3 regions of the Bacterioplanoides sp. SCSIO 12839 genome follow, and region 2 is predicted to be linked to each of the others. Evidence: predicted binding sites of a transcription regulator. Region 2 holds the regulator's gene; each other region holds the start of a gene.
What was found. Region 2 encodes FNR, which switches genes on or off when oxygen is low (the NO sensors DNR and NnrR bind a similar motif). Its sites were predicted from a motif close to TTGATNTANATCAA; they were not measured.

Region 1 (7,491 bases), 930 kb from region 2:
CGCAGAGTTCGCTGGAATTTTAGGGCTTGGGCTACGAGCGCCATAAGCCAGATCTGCAGGGATAGTCAGCTTCCACTTATCGCCTGGCTGCATCAGTTGCAGCGCTTCGATCCAGCCTTTAATCACACCATTCACTGGGAACTGTGCAGGCTCGCCACGCTCAACAGAACTATCGAATACAGTACCATCGGTCAGAGTGCCGTGGTAATGAACACGAACAGTATCAGTCGCTGCCGGCTTCTCGCCCTCACCTTCTGCTGCGGTCAAAACTTCATATTGCAAGCCGGATTCAGTAACCTGAACACCATCACGCTTAGCGTTTTCAGCCAGAAAATCTTCGCTGGCCTTCGCTGCTGCATCATTCAGAGCATCTTGCTTACGTTGCTGCTCTTCACGTACCTGATTAAACGCCGCTTCAATCACGGAATCATCAATGCGTTGCTCTGCTTCAGTCAGAACATCTTTAATACCCGCAGCAATAGCATCCGCATTCATTTCAACTGACTCACTTGCCAGTTGACGACCAATGTTCAGACCCACACCATAGCTTGCCTGATCAATATGGTTCTCTAACTTCACTTTTTCCTCCTGGCCACAACCGACCAATAATGCCGCACCCAGTACCATTACGGGTGCAAATTTTGTTAACTTCATGGGGTTTCCTTCACATGATTTTCCAACAGGCTTCGTACACTACTACAAGCCATCAGGAATTCCTACGATAGAAACGCAAAAGAAACGCAGGATGAGATACGGTATAACTTGATATCACCCGCGAGAGAAAAGAAATGTTTGAATCAGCTGAAGCAAAGAGCGAAACCAGACTCTAACAAGCCCAATTCCCTTTTTCAGCTCGCCGCTCACATTCACGTGCGATGTTTTTACACACCTGAATCTCAGGAGCAGAAAGATTAACACCCGTACGGCATTGCGCATGCCGCTTGCGTAATTCTTTATCGGATAACTTGCTCATTGGTGATTCTGCACAACCAGAAATCAAGCAGACACCTATCAGCAAAGTACAAAATAAAGACAGAAATTTCACAATAACACCGGATTATTTAACTGCGACTAGATTCTCACAGAGGTCCATTTTTGTCCAGAGCACTTATCCCTGCCGACTCGTACACAACCATAAAATCCCGTTATAATCTCCAACAAAGAAAATAACAACAGATCAGGGCCTGTTAACACTATTTAGATCTTTGCTGCTGGCAGTCAGTTTTTTCATGGGCAAGGCATGAGTGGCGTGGTTTAACGAGTTAAATAAGCAACGAATAACACAGCTCAGGGAGAAACTGACATCAGCCCTTCGGGTTATGGCTGAAAATCCTTCATTCTGTGTTGCTCATCATTCATTTAACCCGTTAAACATCACTCTTCGCGCCTGGATTGAAAAATTTTCAGTCATAACAGCGTGATCGAAATAGTGTTAACAGGCCCTAGGGCGTATCCCTGCCAAACCCGAACAAGTAAAGGATCCATCATGTCATTTCGTGCTCACCTGCCACTGTGCCTGATCATCATTTTTGCCACGCTACTCGGTGCCTGTAGTGGTCCGTCAAAAGAAGAATTACGTCGAATGCAGTTATTGGAAGCTCAACGTGCAGAGCTTGCGGCACAGCAAGCGCAACGGGAAGCAAAGCAGCGCAGACTTCGCGTATCAGAACGTACCAGCCAAGCACAACAAGCATTGGCATTAACACCGACCATTTCAGAACAACAAATCAAACAGATTTTCTCAGAGAATGCTGACGCTGAGCTATCAAGTAACAGCACTTATTTTCACACCTTCAACCTGCAGCCAGCGAAATATAACTACGGTAAAAATAAACAAAGTTTCACGATTGTTGGCATGAGAAATCTTCCCGATAGTGAAGTTTACAGCCCTCTGTTTCCAGACGAGTCAGCACTGTATCAACCCGGTCAAAAAGCCAAATCTGTGCTGGAATTTGCCTTATCAGAAGAAACCGAACTGAATCGCCTTGGTCAGCCAGTTTTAAAGGAAAAAGGAAAACGCTGGGTTGCGGCAACCCTGAACTTTAAAAAATCAACAATATTAAAAACAGAAAATAATGATTGGCAGTGGGAAGCTGGTTTATTTGAGGATCTGTCATGGCTTGCAGCTCCCGAAACAACGTACCCTCACACGGCTGACCGAGACCTCAGAGTACAAATTGGCTTTCGCTTATGCCTGAGAAAAGATCGCTGTTATCTGGAGTCCCGCTATCGCCAACACCCAACTCAGGCCGTCAGGGCAGAAGTCATGTCTGTTACGGTATTTAATCAAAAAAGCCGGGAAGTGTTGTCTCAATTTATTAATGACAAAGAATAAGCCGACATGCCCCTTATACTCCACGCTTCAACCGCCTGCCTTGTAAAGCAGGCGGTTGAAAAATGGAAAGTCAGAAACGCTTCAATTTTTCGGTAATTTTTCTTTAACAGGTTTAACCAGAGAACGACGATACAGCTCTTTATCATCTTCAAAAAGCTTCTCGCCAACCCCTTCCACTTTTTTAAGTGCCTGAAGAGAGTTGGATAAAAACTCACGCTCATATAAAACGCCAACAACCGCAGCGGCCGCCAGCATAAACACCCAAGGACTGGCAAACCAGGTAAGCAGTGCCAATGAGAAATAAAAGGATCGTAATCCATAATTATAACTATGACTGGCCTGATCAATAATTTTTGCGCCATAAATAGCAAAGCTGCGCTTCTCATTAGCGGTTACGGTATCATCGTCTGGCAACGGCGCTGCCCCAACCAACACAGAAGCAAAACCATACTGGCGTAACGACCAGGTAAAGGTAAAAAACGCATAAATAAAAACAAACACCAGCGTAATAATTTTCAACTCTAGCGCCAGCAATGTTGTCGGCTCGACAAAAGTAATACCCGATAATATATGCTGCAATTCCTCAATTGCTGCTAACGCAGCCAACAAACCCGCCAGAATCAGCACACAGGACGAAGCAAAAAAGTTTACATTTCGCTCAAGATTCGACAACAAGGCTGCATCACCGACACGCACATCACGCTGCAGCAAACGCCTCATCCAGTTAATCCGGTGAACATGTAACACCGATGATAACGACGCCACTTTTTTCGCCATGTATTTAGCAAATAATGAATAACTGATCCAACAAAACAAAAACCACACCAGACTGATGAGGTTCATAATGCCGACTTCCTGCTCAATCATTGTCATCATGTATATCAAAGTACCTTTTTTGAATGGGCTCAACTATTGAATGGACTCAACGCACCACAATTCTTCGCGCAGCCTCAATGGCAAAACCACCTCATCATCAACTGCCAAACCCGTCAGCCTCTTAGCTAAAGGAGTTTCGGAACTGACGGCCTGTATCTGCTGATCCAATAAACGACTGCTGCACGGTGTAATCCAGACCAGGCGCTGCATATTCTCTTCATTCATCAGTGTCACCAAGGCTCCGGTTCCGATAACCGCCTCAGCATCAAACTCAGGCGCCAGCCATTTTTCAAGTAAAAGCCTCTCTTGCTGTAATTTCAGTATCCGCTCGGACTGGCCATGCGCCAGATAAGCAGCTTCAAGGCTTAACGTATCGTATTGGTTTTCAGGCTGATTATCTTTATGTGCGGCGGTCTCCTGAGCCTGCCGGGCCGCCTTCAGCGCTTCATCAATTTCCTGATCCAGGCTGGTTAACAAGCTCTTTTTCAAAGCCACCTTATTGATCATACGTACACCACTTACTTCATCAATACGCAATAGTACTTCATCAACTTAAAAAATTATTGCACTATCTGCTGATTGCCTCACAGACAGATCAAACCAGAGAAACCCGTATGAACTCATTAGCCTTCTGCAGCCTCGAACAACGTGATGAACTTACCTGCCTGGAAGTGCGCCATCCTCTGTTTGAAGCCGATTTATTACTTCAGGGCGCTCAACTGATTTCATTCCGCCCAACTCAGGATCCGGATAACTGGTTATGGCTAAGCAACCGGGTGAACTATAAACGCGGAGTGTCACTGCGAGGCGGTATTCCTGTTTGCTGGCCGTGGTTTGGCAATGCTGATAAAAACCCGGTTTCAGTACAACAACATATCGCTCATATTGATCAGGCTCCGACACACGGCTTTGCCCGAACTATTCCCTGGCAAATCAAGGGGATAAAAGAGAGCTGTCATCAGGTTAATGTATGTCTGTTTTTGCCGAATCAAGACAAAAACCAAGATAATCAATCACATTGGAACGGTAACGCAACGCTTGAGGCACATTTTGTTTTTAGCAAGAAAAGCTGCCAAGTATCATTAATCACAACCAATACCTCAACGGCTCCACTCAGCCTGAGCCAGGCATTACATACGTATTTCCCCACACGGGATATCAAGGCTACCCGTGTATATGGCCTGGAAGGCTGCCAGTATGCCGATGCACTAGTCAGTGACCAACAAGGATGGAAGCGATACACGCAGTCAGGGCCAATCAACTTTGCCGCCGAAACCGACCGGATTTATCAGCAAAAAAATAATCGTCTAAGGCTCCAGACACCAGAAGGAATAACTTATCTCACCACCTATGGCAGCCAGTCCTGCATTGTCTGGAATCCATGGATAGAAAAAGCCAGACGACTCAGTCAGTTTGGCCCTGAGGATTATCAAAAGATGGTTTGCATTGAGACCGCCAATGCACTGGATGACGTGGTCACATTAGAGCCAGGCAATCAACATTGTCTGACGCTGATACTCAGCCGCTAACAGCTAAGAAGAATACCATCAGGCGACGTTGCCTTTACGCTGATATAAAAACTGAGCCGTGACCTTATCCATGGTATTCAGGTGCATGATAAACCACTGTGGCACGGTTTCTTCAATAAACTCCAGCGCGGCTTCATCGTCCTGGTGTTTTTCATAATGATCCAACTGCTCACGAAACAGCGCTAAAACCCGCTCATGCTCCTGTTTGTGCATTGGATAAGGAGGGAAATTATTGGCCAGCATCTCAGCTTCTTCATGGGCAAAATGCTCAACACAATGGTTGTATAACTTATTAAGGTGCTTAGCGAACTTGCCTCCCATCAGCAGCTTTTGCTCAGCCTTGTTCAACAGACGAACAAACTCTTCATGCTCACGGTTCATAAATTCCATGGCCACCTGAGGGTAATCCTGAAATTCCATAGTGCACCTGCCTGACTGAAAAACAGCAATTGAAGACAAAATCAAAGCTCGTTAACGAGCCCCGAGAAGGCTGAACATGCTATCACCAACCGACATGCGAACGGAACTCATCGCCCTATCGACCAAGATATAATTTCACGCCTGTTGACAGCACATTGACACATATCAAAGGCTGAACAGCAGCGAGTAATCCAGAAGCACGGCAAGCCAAGTAAGGTGTTATTTACATTGCTGAGCCACATCAACAATGGTTCGGCGTAGCCAACGGTGGGCCTGATGATGCTGCAACAATGGCGACCAGGCCATCTTCAGCTCAAACGGAGGAATAGAAAACGGCGGCTCTTTGACTTGCAGGGAGGAGGATTCAGCCTGCATCTCAGCCACACGACGTGGCAATGTCGCCACCAGGTCATTGTTATGAGCCAGTAACGCCGGCATTTGATAGTGACGAGTGAATACCGAAATTTTACGCTTATGACCCAGCTTAGACAGAGCATTATCGACCCAGCCCAGGCGCACGACTTTCTCCGGATCAATACCAACCCCAGCTCCCATACCGGTTTTGCTTACCCAGATATGTTTACTGGAGAGATAGGCGTTTAAATCGAACTGATCAACCAACGGATGATTTGGGTTCACCAGGCATACAAAGTCATCTTGCCAGAGGGTCATCTGATGAAATGACTGAGGCATATCATCAAAGCGGTTGATGGCCATATCGACCTTACCGGCTTCAACGTCTTTGAAAGTCACATCGGATGGGGTTAATACATCGAGGATGACATCTGGAGCATCATTGCGCAGGCGCTTAACCAACTCAGGAACCAGAGTCGATTCGGCATAATCACTGACCATAATGCGAAACACACGATGGCTGATTTTTGCATCAAAATCTTCCAATGGCTGTAATGCGGCTTCCAGCTCACCCAGCGCTTTGCGAATCATCGGTTGTAATTCCTGCGCCCGCTCGGTCGGTGTCATACCATCGGAAGTACGCACTAGAATGGGGTCAGAAAATAGTTCACGTAAACGGCGCAAACCATTACTCATCGCGGGCTGAGTAATACCCAACTGCTGGGCCGCTTTTGTTACACTGCCTTCTCGCAGCAATACATCCAGATAAACCAACAGGTTCAGATCAATTCGATCCAGGTTCACAGCCAAGCCTCAGAAATCACGAAAGCATTATTGTCGCAGGAATCCAGGCATTCACCAAGTGTATTATTTGCTGCTTTGGTATAAACGAGATAAATCAGCCACCTGACTTTTTCACCGTAAAGCCACGCTTCGTCAGCTCAGCGACCAACAGATCCCGCTGTTCCCCCTGAATCTCAACCACCCCGTCTTTCAAAGCGCCACCGACCCCACATTTCTTTTTGAGGTCCTTGGCCAGAGTTTTCAGCTCAGCCCCTGACAAAGGAATACCTGTTACCAGAGTCACCACTTTGCCACCACGACCTTTAGACTCACGACTGACCCGAACAACACCATCCCCCTCAGGAAGCTGCTCACCTTTACAGGCACACTCCGAAGCCGCCTGACCGCAGCCAGGACAGGTTCTGCCAACCGCCGTGGAATACACAGAGCCACTATTATCAGAATCTGTATTAGCGGAGCCCAGCCCACCCTGTAATAATGCCGATAAATCGACTGGCTGCTTGCTTTGAGTGGTTTTATTGGAAGAGTGCTTATCGTTTGCCATCGTCTTTAGAAGTGTTTGTTTTATCCGAGGATGGCGACGTTACTGATTTCCGCAAGAATGCGCAAATGCTATTCGGGCGCCAAAGCATGAGGGAATGTCAGCTTCACGCAAGTCCCCTCTCCTTTGGTACTGTCAATCTCAAGTGATCCACCATGATTACTCATGACGTTATACGCAACGGTTAACCCCATTCCCATGCCCTGACCCACTTCCTTGCGGGTGTAAAAAGGATTGGTAGCAAACATCAATTCCTCTTCAGACATGCCGACCCCATAATCCTGAATCGTTAAACACATATGCTTGTCTGATGTCATAATGGTGGCGTCAATCACACCGCCATCCGGCATTGCATCGCGGGCATTACGCAGGATTTTTCCTAAAACCATGGTGACCTGACGTGCGTTACACAACAGGTCATCATGCGCACAATCAAAATGTTCAATAATCTGAATGGCATTCGATTCATGCAGTTGGTTTTCCTGAACCGCCGAACGAAATAATGTACTGAGTTGCGTCGCCTGATGGTCATGACTTTCACCGCCAACAAAGGTTTGTAACTCATCAACAATATTCTGAACCCGATTGGTACTCTGCAAACAAGCGGCTAATAAGTCAGCTGAATCTTCACG
Region 2 (7,491 bases):
ATGCGTTTTTTATTGCGCTATCCGTTTTGGTGGTGACTTGCCCATGCGCCCTCTCCTTGGCGACACCCACTGCCCTGACCGCAGCCACTGCAGCATTACGCGAAGCCGGATTGCTTATCAGCAAAGGCCATGTATTAGAAACCCTGACTCAGGTTGATCGTGTTGTGTTTGATAAAACCGGCACCCTGACTCAGGGGAAACTGTCGATTGAGCAGGTCATCCCTCTTAACCAGCAAACAGAACAAGGGGTGCTGGAACTGGCTGCCGCACTGGAACAACATTCGACTCATCCGATTGCACGAGCGTTTCAGCAGATTGAACCGGCAAATAGTGCCACCGATATCGAACAGATTCCGGCTCAGGGCATCCAGGGCACCATTGCAGGCCAGCGTTATAAACTGGGGCATCTTGCCTTTGTCTCAAATCAGCCGGCTTTCACCTCAAACCAACCGCTGCAGCAACCAGAAGACAGCGAAGGCCAGTGGTTATTGCTGGCAGATGAGCAACAGCCGCTGGGCTGGATTCAGGTGAACGACTCATTGCGCAAATCCGCCTATCGGTTGTTAGCTGGGTTACGTCAGCGTGGTATTAAAACGGCGTTATTAACCGGCGACCCCAGCGGTTCCGGCGAACGGATTGCCACCGAACTGGGTATTGATGAATTACGCACGGGCGTTTCACCAGAAGAAAAGTTGCAGCAAGTCAGCCAATGGCAACAACAAGGTGAGCGCATTTTAATGGCTGGTGACGGTATAAACGATGTTCCGGTTCTGGCCGGTGCCGATATTTCACTCGCAGTGAACGAAGCCACTGATTTGGCAAAAACCAATGCCGATACGGTGCTCACCAATGGCCGCCTGGAAGTGATTCTTGCGGCTCTCGATGGCGCGGTGGCTACCCGCCGCAATATTCGCCAGAACATTGGCTGGGCACTGGGGTATAATCTGGTGGCATTACCCATTGCTGCCGCCGGACTGGTTCCCCCTTGGGCGGCGGCCATTGGCATGTCATTAAGTTCATTGATTGTTGTTACCAATGCCCTGCGCCTGACGCGCATTGGTCGTCTTATCCGGGAGAAATAAGCCATGGATATCATTTACGTTCTGGTACCTTTATCTTTGCTTCTGCTGGCGATTGCGATTGGTATTTTCTTTTGGGCCGTTAAAAGCGGGCAGTTTGATGATATGGACTCTCCCGCTCATAAAATCCTGTTTGATGACGACGACGATTTGCCCCGCCAGAAAGATTCCTCGAAAGACTCTTCAGACAACCACTGAGCGTTAGTATGAATGAACCTCTTTCGCTCATCACCGCGCTATTGCTGGGCTTATTTGGCGCAAGCCATTGCCTGGTCATGTGCGGTGGCATTGCTGCTGCAACCGGAGCCGCCGCTAACGAAACACACAGTAAAGTTGCCACCCTGCTGGCGTTTAACATCGGACGCATTTCGTCTTACACCTTTGCAGGACTCATCGTCGGATTCTTAGGCCTGTGGCTGCAACAGTTACACGATGGACTGATGCTGTCGCTGCGCTCACTCGCCGGCGTCATGCTGATACTGATGGGGCTTTACGTTGCCCGGTGGGCCAGCTGGCTAACCCGCATTGAGCAACTTGGACAAGGGTTATGGAAGCGTTTACAACCCTCGGCCGGAAAGCTGATGACCCAATCATCGCTGCGCTCCCGGATCGCTCTGGGCATGTTATGGGGCTGGTTGCCTTGTGGCCTGATCTACAGCACGCTGAGCTGGGTAGCCGCTAATGGTGATCCATTGCTGGGCGCTTTAACCATGGCCACCTTTGGCCTGGGCACTCTACCCGCATTATTTGCCGGCGGGCTGGCTACAGCCACGCTCAGCCGTTGGTTAAATCATCAACTGACGCGGCAACTAGCCGGACTATCGCTCATCATTTTTGGACTCTGGACACTGGTTTCTATTTGGCTTCCTGTTCTTGACAGATAAGCCTATCACTAGGAACATAGACCCAGTTTTTCACAGCAGTCCCATCATGGGATTATCGTTGCAGGCTTTATTTATGAAACCATCCTCTGTATCAACCCCATTGCGTGGCACTCAACCTCATTGCCAGACCTGCTCGCTGAATGCGCTGTGTCTGCCATTGTCACTGAATGACACTGACATGGAACGCCTTGACGATATCATTCGTCGTGGTCGCCCGATTCAGAAAGGCCAGCTGTTATTTCAACAGGGCGAAGCGTTTCAATCCGTATTTGCCGTTCGTACCGGCGCATTAAAGACCTATACCTTGGCTTCTAACGGCGAAGAACAAATTACCGGTTTCCATCTGGCCAGTGAGCTGGTTGGCCTGGCTGGCTATAACAACGAATACTATCCGTTATCCGCCAAAGCACTGGAAACCACAACCGTCTGTGAAATTCCGCTGACTCAGCTGGATGAACTGGCCGATGAATTGCCCGACCTGCGTAAGCAGCTGATGCGCACCATGGGTACTGAAATCCGTCACGACCAGAACATGATGCTGCTGCTGAGCAAAAAGAATGCTGAAGAGCGTGTAGCCTCCTTCTTGATGGATATTTCCACTCGTTATGCCCGTCGTGGCTTCTCGGCGACTCACTTCCGCCTACCAATGTCTCGTGTTGATATCAGTAACCATCTTGGCCTGGCAGTAGAAACCATCAGCCGTGTATTTACTCGTTTCCAGAAAAACGGACTGATCGAAACTCAGGGCAAAGAAATTATTCTGCAAGATCTGGATCTGTTAAAAGAAATGGCCGGATTATTGTCCGAAGAAGAATGTGGCCATGCCACAGAAGAAGAATAAGCCGTTTTATTATTGCCTCACCAGAATAACAGCTTATCAAAAGCGCCCGGATTGTATCCTGGCGCTTTTTTTATGTACTTTATGCAGCCCGATAATAATCATTCATTCCCACTGAGGCCTGTTTATGAGTTGCCAGGCAACCCTGACAGTTGAGCAACAAATTGCCACTATTTGCTTTAGCAATCCCGACCAGCATTACATGACGGTTGAATTGCTGGAGCAGATTCAACACGCTTTTCTCAAGGCAGAAGATGATCCTCAAGTACGTGCCATCGTTCTTAAAAATCAGCAGCCGGGTTATTTTATTACCCACTACTCACTGGATGAAATCAATCAGGTGCTGGAACTGCCGATGAAACTCAAGCCTTGGCTGAAACGGTTGTTTCCGGCAACACTTCGGCTGTCGATGGCGCTGTCGCGTCAGCTAATTCGGCTTGATCACAGGGCCAGTACTCAGCGCATATTGGATAAAGCCACGCACAATACCTTACTGCAGGGCACCATCACCTACGCCCGGGTGAATCGGTTTTTATTACGCTTAAGACAGAGCCGTAAACCGGTGATTGCTATGTTGGCTGGTAACACTCAGGGTTATGGAATGGAGCTGGCATTAGCTTGTGACTTCCGCTTAATGGCCCGTGGAGAATACCATTTAGGCCAAATCGAATCGCTGATTGGTCTGATTCCCGGCTCCGGTGGCATGCATCACCTGGCACGTTTAACCGGTACCGCAAAAGCCATGGAGTTATCCATGCTGGGAACCCGGTTGAAAGCCGACGAAGCCGAACAACTCGGACTCATTTATAAAGCCTGTGACGAAGATGCGCTGGAGCAGGAATGTTATCAATTGGCGCAACAGCTCTGTTTACGCAGCCCGTTATCGTTAAGTTATATCAAACGAAATATTAACCGGGGTCGCAGCCTGGACTTTGCTCAGGCGATCAAAATGGATGAAGTAGGATTTATGGACAGCGCTTGTACACCACAAGCCAGTGACACTTACCGGCAACAGCGGCAGCGTCTGAATCAGGGTGAGAGTATCAATAACAGCTTTGAACATTGGCAGCAGACAGATTTAAACCAGACTTTGAAGTGAGCCTGAAGTAAGTCAGCCATAAAACAAACGTGGCTGACACGATAAAATCGCGTCAGCCACGCAGGGAAAACAGACGAATCAGCTCGTGTGTGCCGCCTGCATATCTTCATTAATATGGCGACTGGCACGGGTAAACTGCCAGATACCCACCGCCGCAGCGACAAAGGATACGATCAATACCGAATAGCCAACCGAGCGGGTACCAAAGTCATCACTCAGCATGTCACTGCCAATACCAATCAGGAATGGCCCTAAACCTAAACCAATAATATTGGTGGTAAAGAACAACACAGCCGATGCTAAGGCGCGCATTCTGGCTTCAACCATACCCTGCACCATCGCAATACTTGGCCCCATAAATACCGTCGCCATCATTGCTGGCACCATAAACAGGCTCAGTACCAGATACATGGAATCCAGCGTGTAGGTTAAGTACAAAAAAGGCAACGTAATGATCACAGCTGCCGTTGGAATCCAAGTGTACCAGCGACGATCATGACGACCTTTTTTATCCGCCAGATAACCACCCACCAGTGTTCCCAAACCACCCAGAATACCGCTGCCTAACGCCAGCCAGGTACCCAGTTCACCGGTCTGAATTTCAAAATTACGCAGCATATAAGGCGCAAACCAGATCGCACCGCCATAACCAATCAGGGTAAAGCAGGAAGCACCAATCGCCACATGACGGAAGGCTTTTTTGCCCATCATCATTTTCATCGACGCCATAAAGGATGGCATTTCACCACTGCTTTTGATGGCATCCGTAGCGCCACGTACCGGTTCACGAATGGTAAACTGCAGCAACAGAGCAATCAGAATGCCCGGCACACCCACAATAATAAAGGCCATGCGCCAGCCGTAATATTCGTTAATCCAGCCACCTAATAAGAAGCCGAATAAAATACCAATATTCAGACCAACCGAATAAATCGATAACGCCGTAGCGCGTTTTTCCGCAGGGTAGATATCCGAAATAATCGAGTGCGCCGGGGGACTGCAACCGGACTCACCTACACCCACGCCAATACGGGCTAATAATAACTGCGGAAAGTTTTGCGCCATGCCACACAACACGGTCATCAGGCTCCAGGTGCCCGTGGCAATACTCATGATGCTGCGGCGTACCCAACGATCCGCCAAACGGGCAACGGGAATCCCCATAATCACGTAAAAAGCGGCGAAGGCGATGCCGGTTAACAACCCCAGCTGAGAATCACTCAGACCCAGATCCTGTTTAATCGACTCCTGCAGAATCACCATGATTTGTCGATCAATAAAATTAAAGGCGTAAGTAATGGTTAACAATAATAAAACGTAATTGCGATACAGCTTATTGTCATAAGGCCGATCATGATTGCGCTCAGGCTCTGTCGTAGAGAGCAAGGTTTGTTGCTTGTCTGGCATGAGTGTGTCCTGAAGTATGTCTGGGTTTTTATCATTATTTTTAGACTGACCTAATGAGGTATCAGGTCTGACTACAGCCGATACTATCTAAGACTTTAATCTAATTGCACCACAGGACCAGCAAGACTCTTATTCCATTCCCGACACACCAGTAACATAACAACTTAGCGCTCTTTATCCGGCAGGCTAACCATTCTCTCCAACCAGGCTTGTTCTTCAGCCGGGTTATGCAGCTGATCGGATGATGCAAGATCCAGAGTCATCTGCGAGAAAGGCTGTAAACGGGCAAACACCACCACATTGCGATAACCGGGCAAGTCGATGATACGGGTGCAAGGGAAATGTTCGCGAATCACCAACAAAAAGTCGCGCAACTGTAGGTCATCTTCAGGTATCAGATTGATCGCCAGGCAGCCATCAGAGTCCAACATCGCAGCGGCGTATTCACACTGGCTCAATACATCAACAGGGTCACGGCTGGTCAGGTGATCCATCAAAATAATGTTATAGAGTGAACTTGCAGCATCAGAAGCACGCTGTTTCAGAAAACGCTCTGCATCCATCGGAAAAATTTCCATACCACCGCGGATGTGCTCCGGCGGCAGTACAAAATTTTTTTGTATCGCAGCGATCAATTCGCGGTTAATTTCAACAGAATGGAGGGTCGCATCAGGAAGAATACGAGTAAAAAATCGCTCAACGGATGCCCCACCCATCCCCAAATTCAAAATACGAAAATGCTCTTCTTTGGCCTGATAGTTCGCAAAATAACGGGTCATCAACATCAAACGCACGGTCGGCAAATACGGTACATCCGGACAATCCATATTGATCACGGCCTGCACCGCGCGATCGCCAAAACTGAGCCAGCGCAGACTACCCTTCTGGTACAGGATGAAACTGTTATCGTCTGACTGATACAACAACTGGCTGTTCTTTTTTAAATCAGCCAAATCCTCGCCTTTGGTAAAAATAATCCCAGCCCCTTACATCATTCAATTTTCTGTTGCACAGAAACAAAAAAACCCGGCATAAGCCGGGTTTTTTCTGCATTAATCTAAATCAGATTACATGCGCTCCCAAACGGTCGCGATGCCCTGACCCAGACCAATACACATGGTAGAAACACCGAACTTCGCATCTTTCTGCTCTAATACGTTGATCAGAGTAGTCGAGATACGAGCACCGGAACAACCCAGTGGGTGACCCAGAGCGATTGCACCACCGTGAATGTTAACGCGATCTTCAGCGATGTCTTTCAGCTTCAGATCTTTAACACATGGCAGGGACTGAGCAGCAAATGCTTCGTTCAGTTCCCAGTAGTCGATATCAGTTACGTCCAGGCCAGCACGCTTCAGTGCTTTTTTGGTCGCAGGAACAGGACCGTAGCCCATGATCGCAGCATCAACACCAGCAACCGCCATACCCAGGATACGAGCACGTGGCTTCAGACCCAGTTCCTGAGCTTTTTCGTAGCTCATCAGCAGCATCGCAGACGCACCGTCGGTGATCTGAGAAGAAGTACCTGCAGTAACAGTACCAGCTTTAGGATCAAATGCAGGACGCAGTTTGCCCAGGCTTTCCGCAGTTGTTTCCGGACGAATGGTTTCGTCTTCAGTAACCAGGATTTCTTTGCCGTCAGCATCGTGACCGTACATTGGAACGATTTCGTTTTTGAAGTCGCCGTTCAGAGTCGCAGCGTGAGCACGACGGTGAGAACGAGCAGCAAACTCATCCTGCTGCTGACGAGAAATACCGTGCATTTTGCCCAGCATTTCAGCAGTCAGACCCATCATGTTCGATGCTTTCGCAGAGAACTTAGATGCTTCAGGGTTGTGGTCGAAACCGTGCTGCATGTTAACGTGGCCCATGTGCTCAACACCACCAACAACGAATACATCGCCGTTGCCAGTCTGAATCGCCTGAGCAGCTGTGTGGATTGCAGACATTGCAGAACCACACAGACGGTTAACAGTTTGTGCGCCTGCTTCTTTAGGCACAACTGATGTCAGAGAGATCTGACGTGCTACGTTGAAGCCTTGCTCCAGAGTCTGGTTTACACAGCCCCAGATTACGTCTTCTACCAGCGCTGGGTTTACACCAGTGCGCTCGAACATAGCGTTAATCAAGTTTGCAGAAATAGTCTCTGCACGTACGTTGCGGAATACACCACCTTTGGAACGA
Region 3 (7,491 bases), 370 kb from region 2:
AAATTTCAACCCTATACTGGTCAGGCCGAATAATTGGGGTTTTCGGTTTTGGGCTGCTCGGTTTTCTATCGCCTTCCTTTTCCTGAGGGTCTGGTTGAAATTCCATCTCTTCGATAGGGAGCTTCATTTGAGAAGGCGTATCCTCTAGCGAGCCTCGCAACTCTTCCATAAATCCGGGAACTTCCTCAACATCTTCACCCAATACCTTTTCAGCTAACGTCATTGCCTCATCAACTGATATTGAGCCATTCCCAACCCTAACAAAAAGAGATTCAAGCTTGGCAAGAGCCTCCCCACGTTTGCGAACTTTAGGTTTTTCAATAGAATCAGGGAATGGAGCTGCTGCCCTATCTCCGAGGTAATTTCCAATAGCACTAACATCAGAGTATAAATTTTTAACCCCGGAAGATATTGAGCCGTAAGAGGCAAGAAAGCCACATAGAGCGGTGGCGCTAACAAGAATTTTGCTCTTAGCGCTAATAGAGCCCTCTTGAACATCAAGCGCTAAGTAATAATCAGGAAGCTTTAAGACATTACTAACATAATCTTCCCACTCATCGAATAACTCAGTCGAATATGACTCAAACTCTTCCACAGGAAGGCTTGTAACGTTTAAGTAAAAGTCCGTTGTTCCTATATTAATCATAATCCATTATTCGATTGTGGCTGAGCCCTAGCATTTTAATAGTACGCCCTTGCTTGATCACCTACCTTGCAAGCTACAACATCTTGCAAGGTTGAAGAGACTCTTCTCACACTCGGATATAAAACTGATTTCGATTGAAACCTTCCTGGCAGAATATTCCCTTCGCAGGCGGGCACAGCCACAAACTCTGACGCGCCCTATAACCTACATTTTTATCTGTTACGAAAAATATCACCAACAATCACATCAAACAAGGTCGCCAGATACAAAAAAGCCATTGCGCCGTGCTTTGTCCCGAGTAGCACACCACAATGGCTTTTTACTGTTGTTAGTATTTAACGGCTGATTAACGAATCAGCTCACAATGCTATCAAACGGCTCCACAATCACAGTCTCGCCCACCTCAACCGTGCCGCGCTGCTGCTCAAGAATGATGTAGCAGTTGGCCATATTCATAGAGGTCAACATACCGGAGCCCTGGCTACCAGTAGTCACCACCGTCATATTGCCCTGCTCGTCGGTTTGATAAACCCCACGCTGAAAGTCCGTCCGGCCCGGTGCTTTTTTAATACTGCAGCCTGCCTTGGCTGCAATACGCAGCGGTTTAACTGCATCCTGGCCACTGATCTTGGTCAGCATTGGTACCGCCAGTTGATGCATGGTCACCAGCGCGGATACCGGGTTGCCCGGCAAGCCGATAAAGACACTGTTGGGTAAAAAGCCAAAGGCAAACGGTTTACCCGGTTTTATCGCCAATTTCCAAAAGGCAATTTCACCCAACTCATCCAATACGTCTTTGACAAAATCGGCTTCACCAACTGAAACGCCACCGGAGGTAATCACCACGTCGGCCACTTCATCCGCCTGACGGAACGCAGAGCGCAGTGTTTCCAGATCATCCGCCAAAATGCCGAAGTTGGTAATTTCTGTGTTCAGCTTTTCCAACACCGCGGAAATGGTGTAACCGTTACTTTCGTAGAACTGGCCCGGCCCTAACGCTTCGCCTGGCTTTTTCAGCTCGTCACCGGTCGACAATACCGCTACCCGCAAACGCCGTTTAACGTTAATGTCGCTGATGCCCAGGCTGGCCAATAAGCCGAGATCAGCAGCACGCAGTTTTCGGCCTGGCTCAAATACCGTTTGCCCGGTAGCAATATCTTCACCCGCCGTACGAACATGGCTGCCAGTCGATACTGCGCGCTGTAACGTGATCAGGGCGTTATTCTGATCATCCCGGCTGACCTGCTCTTGCATAATCACACTGTCAGCACCCGCCGGGATCTCAGCGCCCGTCATTATGCGTACACACTCGCCCGGGCCCACTTCGCCATCAAATGGGTGACCCGCAAAGGATTTTCCAATCAGGGTTAACTGAGCGCCTTCCTGGCCATCAGCACTGCGCAGGGCATAACCGTCCATTGCCGAGTTATCGGCCGGTGGAACATTTAACTGGCTGGTGACGGGTTGGGCAATCACCCGCCCAAGAGCCTGCTCAAGGCTGATTGTTTCGGTTTCGGTAACCGGCTTCAGGTTGGCTAATAATTGCTCCAATGCCTGATCCAGAGGCGTCAGGCCGGGAGCGCTACAGCAGTCATTCATACAAACGGTCACTCATTCAAGACGGTTGTTATTTACCTACCTGCTTCTGATTAACGACCCACACGGCGGCTTCAACACGGCTGCGCAGGTTCATTTTTTTCAGCAGATGTTTTACGTGTACTTTAACGGTTCCGTCGCTGATATTCAGCTCACGGGCAATCAGTTTATTGCTCATGCCTTTGGCGATTAATTGCAGGATTTCCTGCTCGCGGGTGGTCAGGGTATCGTACAGGTTGGAATCGTTTTTCTGTGGGTGGCGTAATGCCGTGGCCAGCACTTCAGTCAGGCGATCGCTGATCACCATTTTGCCAAGCACTGCCTGTTTAATTTTTTCGACCACATCTTCTGGTTCCATATCTTTCAGCAGATAACCATCAGCACCACCGGTAATCGCTGCGACCACATCTTCATCCTGATCGGAAACGGAATATACTACGATGCGTGATGCCAGAGATTGTTCCCGAATTTTCGCCAGGGTTTCGATGCCATTCATATCCGGCATATTTAAATCAAGAATAATCAGGTCTGGTTCGTGTTCCAGTGCTAATGGAATCGCTTCAATACCACTACGGGCTTCGGCAACGAGTAATAACTCGTCTTCCATTTCAAGCAGTTGGCGTAACCCTTTTCGTAGCAATGGATGGTCATCAACAATCATCACTGTTGCTTGTTCTGACATAGTCTGCCCCCTGTAAATCTGTCGCGACTGGTTTTGTGTTTGCCTATCCTATGGCGACTCTTATGCTGCTGGTAAGACGTGTTTCATCCACCCTTGATGTGCATCAAGTATTACATAAACCACCAGTATGCTGGATTTACCCTAAGTAGCAACTTAGGTATCCCTTTTGGGGTATTTTCTTTTAATTACCTACTTCTCATAGGGGAAAAAAATCCGGTTTTTTCGTATTTTTTAATCCACTGAGTTATTGCAGACGATTATTTAAGGTTTTTTTCTCTTTATCTCCACAATTCTTCTACCTCTTGTGAATTATTGCTGGCTCAGACACGGCTTCGCATAGTGGCAAACACAGTTTCATAAAAGGCAATGAGGAGAAATTCATGTCTGACTCTCTCAACAACGCAGGAGTTGCCCCAACCCAGGGAGCAAAGTCCGGCGATATAAGCCAATGGGATCCGGAGGACAAAAGCTTCTGGGAATCCACCGGAAAAAGTGTTGCTACCCGCAACCTGTGGATTTCGATTCCGAGCTTGTTGTGTGGCTTCGCCGTGTGGCTATATTGGGGCATTATTACGGTTCAGATGCTGAACCTTGGTTTTCCGTTTGAAAAATCTGAGCTGTTTACATTAATGGCTATCGCGGGCTTAACCGGCGCGACCTTACGTATTCCCAGCAGTTTCTTTATTCGTCCGTTTGGCGGGCGCAACGTTATTTTCTTTACCACCGCGCTATTGATGATTCCGGCGGTTGGTACCGGTATTGCGCTGCAAGATCAGAATACGCCGCTGTGGGTGTTCCAGCTACTGGCGTTACTGTCGGGTTTTGGTGGCGGTAACTTTGCCTCTTCCATGAGTAATATCAACTTCTTCTTCCCCAAAGAGAAGCAGGGTTTAGCCTTGGGTTTAAACGCCGGTTTAGGTAACTTTGGTGTGACTACCATGCAGATTCTGGTGCCGTTATTTATGACTTTTGCTGCCTTTGGTGGCGACCCGATGATTCTGCAAAACACCTCAGGTACGCTGATTGGTAAAATTCCTGCAGGCTCTGAAACCTATATTCACAACGCCGGTTTTGTCTGGTTATTGGCGTTAATTCCGCTGGCGGTGGCTGGCTGGTTTGGCATGAATAATATCCGTGCGCCACACGTTTCTCCTGAAATTCCTTCTCCGATTGGTGCATTTGCTGGTATCAGCGGCATGTTACTGGTGGGCTTCCTGACGGCCACCTTTGGTCTGTGGTTGTTATTGCCTGAAAAAGTGAATGGCTCTGGTTTCGGCATACCCAAAGAAATCGTGCTGGTGATTGTGGTGGTTTCTACCGTATTCCTGCTGAAACGTATTCCGGGTGCCATTGGCCAGACGCTGGATCGCCAATATCAGATTTTTAATAACAAACACACCTGGGTAATGAGTGTGATCTACACCATGACCTTTGGTTCTTTTATCGGTTTTGCGGCTTCTTTCCCACTGTCGATTAAAGTGATCTTCGGTTACCAGCATCTGATGGTTGACGGAGTAATGACTCACGATACCGCTAACCCGAATGGCCCAAGTGCGCTGATGTATGCCTGGATGGGCCCGTTTATTGGTGCTCTGATTCGACCTCTGGGCGGCTGGATCTCTGATAAAGTGGGTGGTGCTCTGGTAACACAAGTCTGTTCGGTTGTGATGGTGGGTAGTGCTTTGGGTGTGGCTTACTACATGCAGCTGGCTTACCAGTCTGCCAACCCGGAACAATACTTTGTGCCTTTCTTCCTGCTGTTCCTGACGCTGTTCGCAGCCACTGGTATTGGTAACGGTTCGACTTTCCGTACCATTGCGATGGTATTTAACAAAGAACAGGCGGGGCCGGTTCTGGGTTGGACGTCTGCCATCGCTGCTTACGGTGCCTTCTACATTCCAAAAGTGCTGGGTGAGCAGATTAAGGCAACCACGCCTGAAGTGGCACTGATTGGCTTCGCTGTATTCTATGGGGTGTGTATCTTTATTAACTGGTGGTTCTACCTGCGTAAGAGTGGCGAATTCTACAATCCGTAGATAACCTTTCACTCTCGCTTATGAACTAAAAAACCCGCTTCGGCGGGTTTTTTGGTTTATTTCAACGGTACGTCTGGCTCCCACGCTCTGCGTGGTAGTCATGTCTGAATTGAGAAAACCCGAAGGTTAAAGCCTGGTGGTTTAGCTACCACGCGGAGCGTGGGAGCTAGAAAGAAATTTAGCTTGTCTGACTCCCACGCTCTGCGTGGAGTCTTGTCTGATTGAGAAAATCCGAAGGTTAAAGCCTGGTGATTTAGCTACCACGCGGAGCGTGGGAGCTAGAAAGCGGAGCGTGGGAGCTAGAAAGCGGAGCGTGGGAGCCAGAGAAGCGGACATAAAAAAGCCCCGTTTAAACGGGGCTACTCACAACCTGGCTGACGTTTCAGATGTCAGGCATCCACCAGGGCCTGTAAAATATTCGACGTTGATAACACACCCACCATCACATTTTCCCGGGTAACAAATACACGGTGAATTTTACTTTTCAGCATCAGTTTAATAACGTCATTCACCTCGGCTGTTTCTTCAACCTTAATCACATGTGGCGTCATTACCTGATTAACGGTGCAGTTTTCATCGGCTTTTTTTGCCAATGCTTCAACATCCGATTCGCTGTACTTCATACCAGAAAATTCGATATAAACATCCCGAACCATTTCTTTCTTTTGCTGCTGGCTCTGACTATCAAAGTGAATGATATCCGAGCTACTGACGACCCCCACCAGGGAGTGATCACTGGAGATGACCGGCACACCGGATATACGGTGTTTGACTAAAAAATCCGATAAGCGTTTAACAGACCATCCTTCGTAGGCGGTTAACACCTCGGTGGTCATAATATCTTTTGCGGTTAAATGACTCAGACTATCAACCATAACCTACTCCTTAATGAGTTTTTTATATTTTAAAATCGACAATAAAATTATTTAATGTCGATATAAAAATGATACAAAATAATCCATAAACTCTTACCGGCTTAACGCAACATTTGAATGAATAGATTCTGGCGAAAAGACAAAGGTGACAATTGTTCCTCGCTCACCAACACGTTCCATGCTAATGCTGCCCACTAATAATTTAGCCCGCTCTTTCATAATATCCAAACCATAATGATTTATTTTTTCCGGGCCATCGGGAATACCAACACCATCGTCTTCAACCGATACAGTGACCTGATTATTATTCTGAGTCAGTGCCACCCGAACATTTTTTCCTTTGGAGTGATGCAATGAATTTTGCAGTGCTTCTTTGGCAATTTGTAACAAGTGAATTTCTTCGTTAGGCGTGAACAATATTGATTCAACCTGATAATCCAGAGTAATGTTCATATTCGTCCGATCACTTAACTGGCTAATCGCATCTTCAAGTGCTCCTTTTAAGCCACGACCGCCAACCTGCAAGCGAAAGGTTGATAATAGCTCCCGTAACTGGCGATACGCAGAACCTAAGCCATCACGCACTTCATCAATCAGATCCTGAAAAATCGCACTATCGGCTTGTTTATCATGAGCTTTTTGCATACGCGATACCTGAATTTTCAGATACGACAAAGACTGCGCTAACGAATCGTGTAATTCCCGGGCAATAACAGTACGTTCATTTAACAGCGCAACCCGGCGGTCCTGGTGTACCTGGTTTTTCAGACTCAGACCAACGGCAATCTGATCAGCAACCGCCTGAATTAACTGGTTTTGCCAGGCTTCTAAACCGTTTTTGTATTTCATCCGCGCCACCAGCACACCGTAGTTATGCTCTTCCCGTTCAAGCGCAAAACGAACGGTGTAACAGCCCAGATCATTCGATACCAGGGTGCCGGAATGAGATAAACAGCCATCACAATTGCCTGTATAACAATTAGGGCGGTTACTGACTTCATCCACTTCCAGTAAATGAATATAAGGTGAATCAGCATCTTGTTTAGTGATACACAAATCCATATCGCCAATACCGGTAAGATTAGAAAGTTCGTCAAGAATCGGCTGAAAATCAAGATCTTCTTCGGTGGTGTTATTCGATAAACGTGAGGTGTTTAATAACAATTGCAGCGAGTCATTTGAACGTTTTAGCTGCATGGTTTTGCGGTTAACACGACCTTCCAGGTCGGCATACATCTCAGATAAGGAGTCGCTCATGGAATTAAATGCCTGAGCTAACAAGCCTAATTCGTCTTTATTATCTAACTCAACTCGCGACGTTAAATCGCCATCCCGTACCCGTCGCGCCATGGCCGTCAGTTGTGTCAGCGGTTTCTCAATATGACTGTGAATGGAGGTCATGGCGACATATACAAGAATCAGTGTGCTGAATAATGCAATGATCTGAATAATACGTAATAACTCAATTTTGGATTCTGCCGCTTGCTGATATTGCAGCACCAGAAAATCAATTTTATCAACAAAAGAGTTAACGGTATCAAACAGCTGAATTTTGGCTTGCGGGGTAAAGTTATATTGTTCCAAGGCCGGTTTTACTTCTGCTTTCCAACTCACCACCACGGTTTTATACGATTGTGCCAATACCGAATCCGGCGA

Region 1: KFF03_RS11230 (bacteriohemerythrin) is a predicted target of FNR. The motif match lies at 5,316-5,329, and genes of this name have one in related genera.
Region 3: narL (two-component system response regulator NarL) is a predicted target of FNR. The motif match lies at 3,018-3,031, and genes of this name have one in related genera.

What each region holds. Positions count from the first base shown of each region.
Region 1 is NZ_CP073745.1:2,430,278-2,437,768, forward strand. It holds gene KFF03_RS11200 (FKBP-type peptidyl-prolyl cis-trans isomerase) at 1-627, opposite strand, end outside; gene KFF03_RS11205 (hypothetical protein) at 827-973, opposite strand; gene KFF03_RS11210 (hypothetical protein) at 1,487-2,335, shown strand; gene KFF03_RS11215 (DUF599 domain-containing protein) at 2,417-3,211, opposite strand; gene KFF03_RS11220 (GreA/GreB family elongation factor) at 3,245-3,718, opposite strand; gene KFF03_RS11225 (D-hexose-6-phosphate mutarotase) at 3,826-4,740, shown strand; gene KFF03_RS11230 (bacteriohemerythrin) at 4,759-5,160, opposite strand; gene KFF03_RS11235 (LysR family transcriptional regulator) at 5,380-6,318, opposite strand; gene KFF03_RS11240 (translation initiation factor Sui1) at 6,413-6,862, opposite strand; gene KFF03_RS11245 (sensor histidine kinase) at 6,931-7,491, opposite strand, start outside.
Region 2 is NZ_CP073745.1:1,496,467-1,503,957, reverse strand. It holds gene KFF03_RS07025 (heavy metal translocating P-type ATPase) at 1-1,082, shown strand, start outside; gene ccoS (cbb3-type cytochrome oxidase assembly protein CcoS) at 1,086-1,277, shown strand; gene KFF03_RS07015 (sulfite exporter TauE/SafE family protein) at 1,286-1,963, shown strand; gene fnr (fumarate/nitrate reduction transcriptional regulator Fnr) at 2,037-2,804, shown strand; gene KFF03_RS07005 (enoyl-CoA hydratase/isomerase family protein) at 2,929-3,900, shown strand; gene KFF03_RS07000 (MFS transporter) at 3,979-5,307, opposite strand; gene KFF03_RS06995 (hypothetical protein) at 5,472-6,260, opposite strand; gene fadA (acetyl-CoA C-acyltransferase FadA) at 6,375-7,491, opposite strand, start outside.
Region 3 is NZ_CP073745.1:1,124,725-1,132,215, reverse strand. It holds gene KFF03_RS05285 (hypothetical protein) at 1-646, opposite strand, end outside; gene moeA (molybdopterin molybdotransferase MoeA) at 1,001-2,245, opposite strand; gene narL (two-component system response regulator NarL) at 2,274-2,924, opposite strand; gene KFF03_RS05270 (MFS transporter) at 3,305-4,960, shown strand; gene KFF03_RS05265 (CBS domain-containing protein) at 5,350-5,835, opposite strand; gene KFF03_RS05260 (HAMP domain-containing protein) at 5,929-7,491, opposite strand, start outside.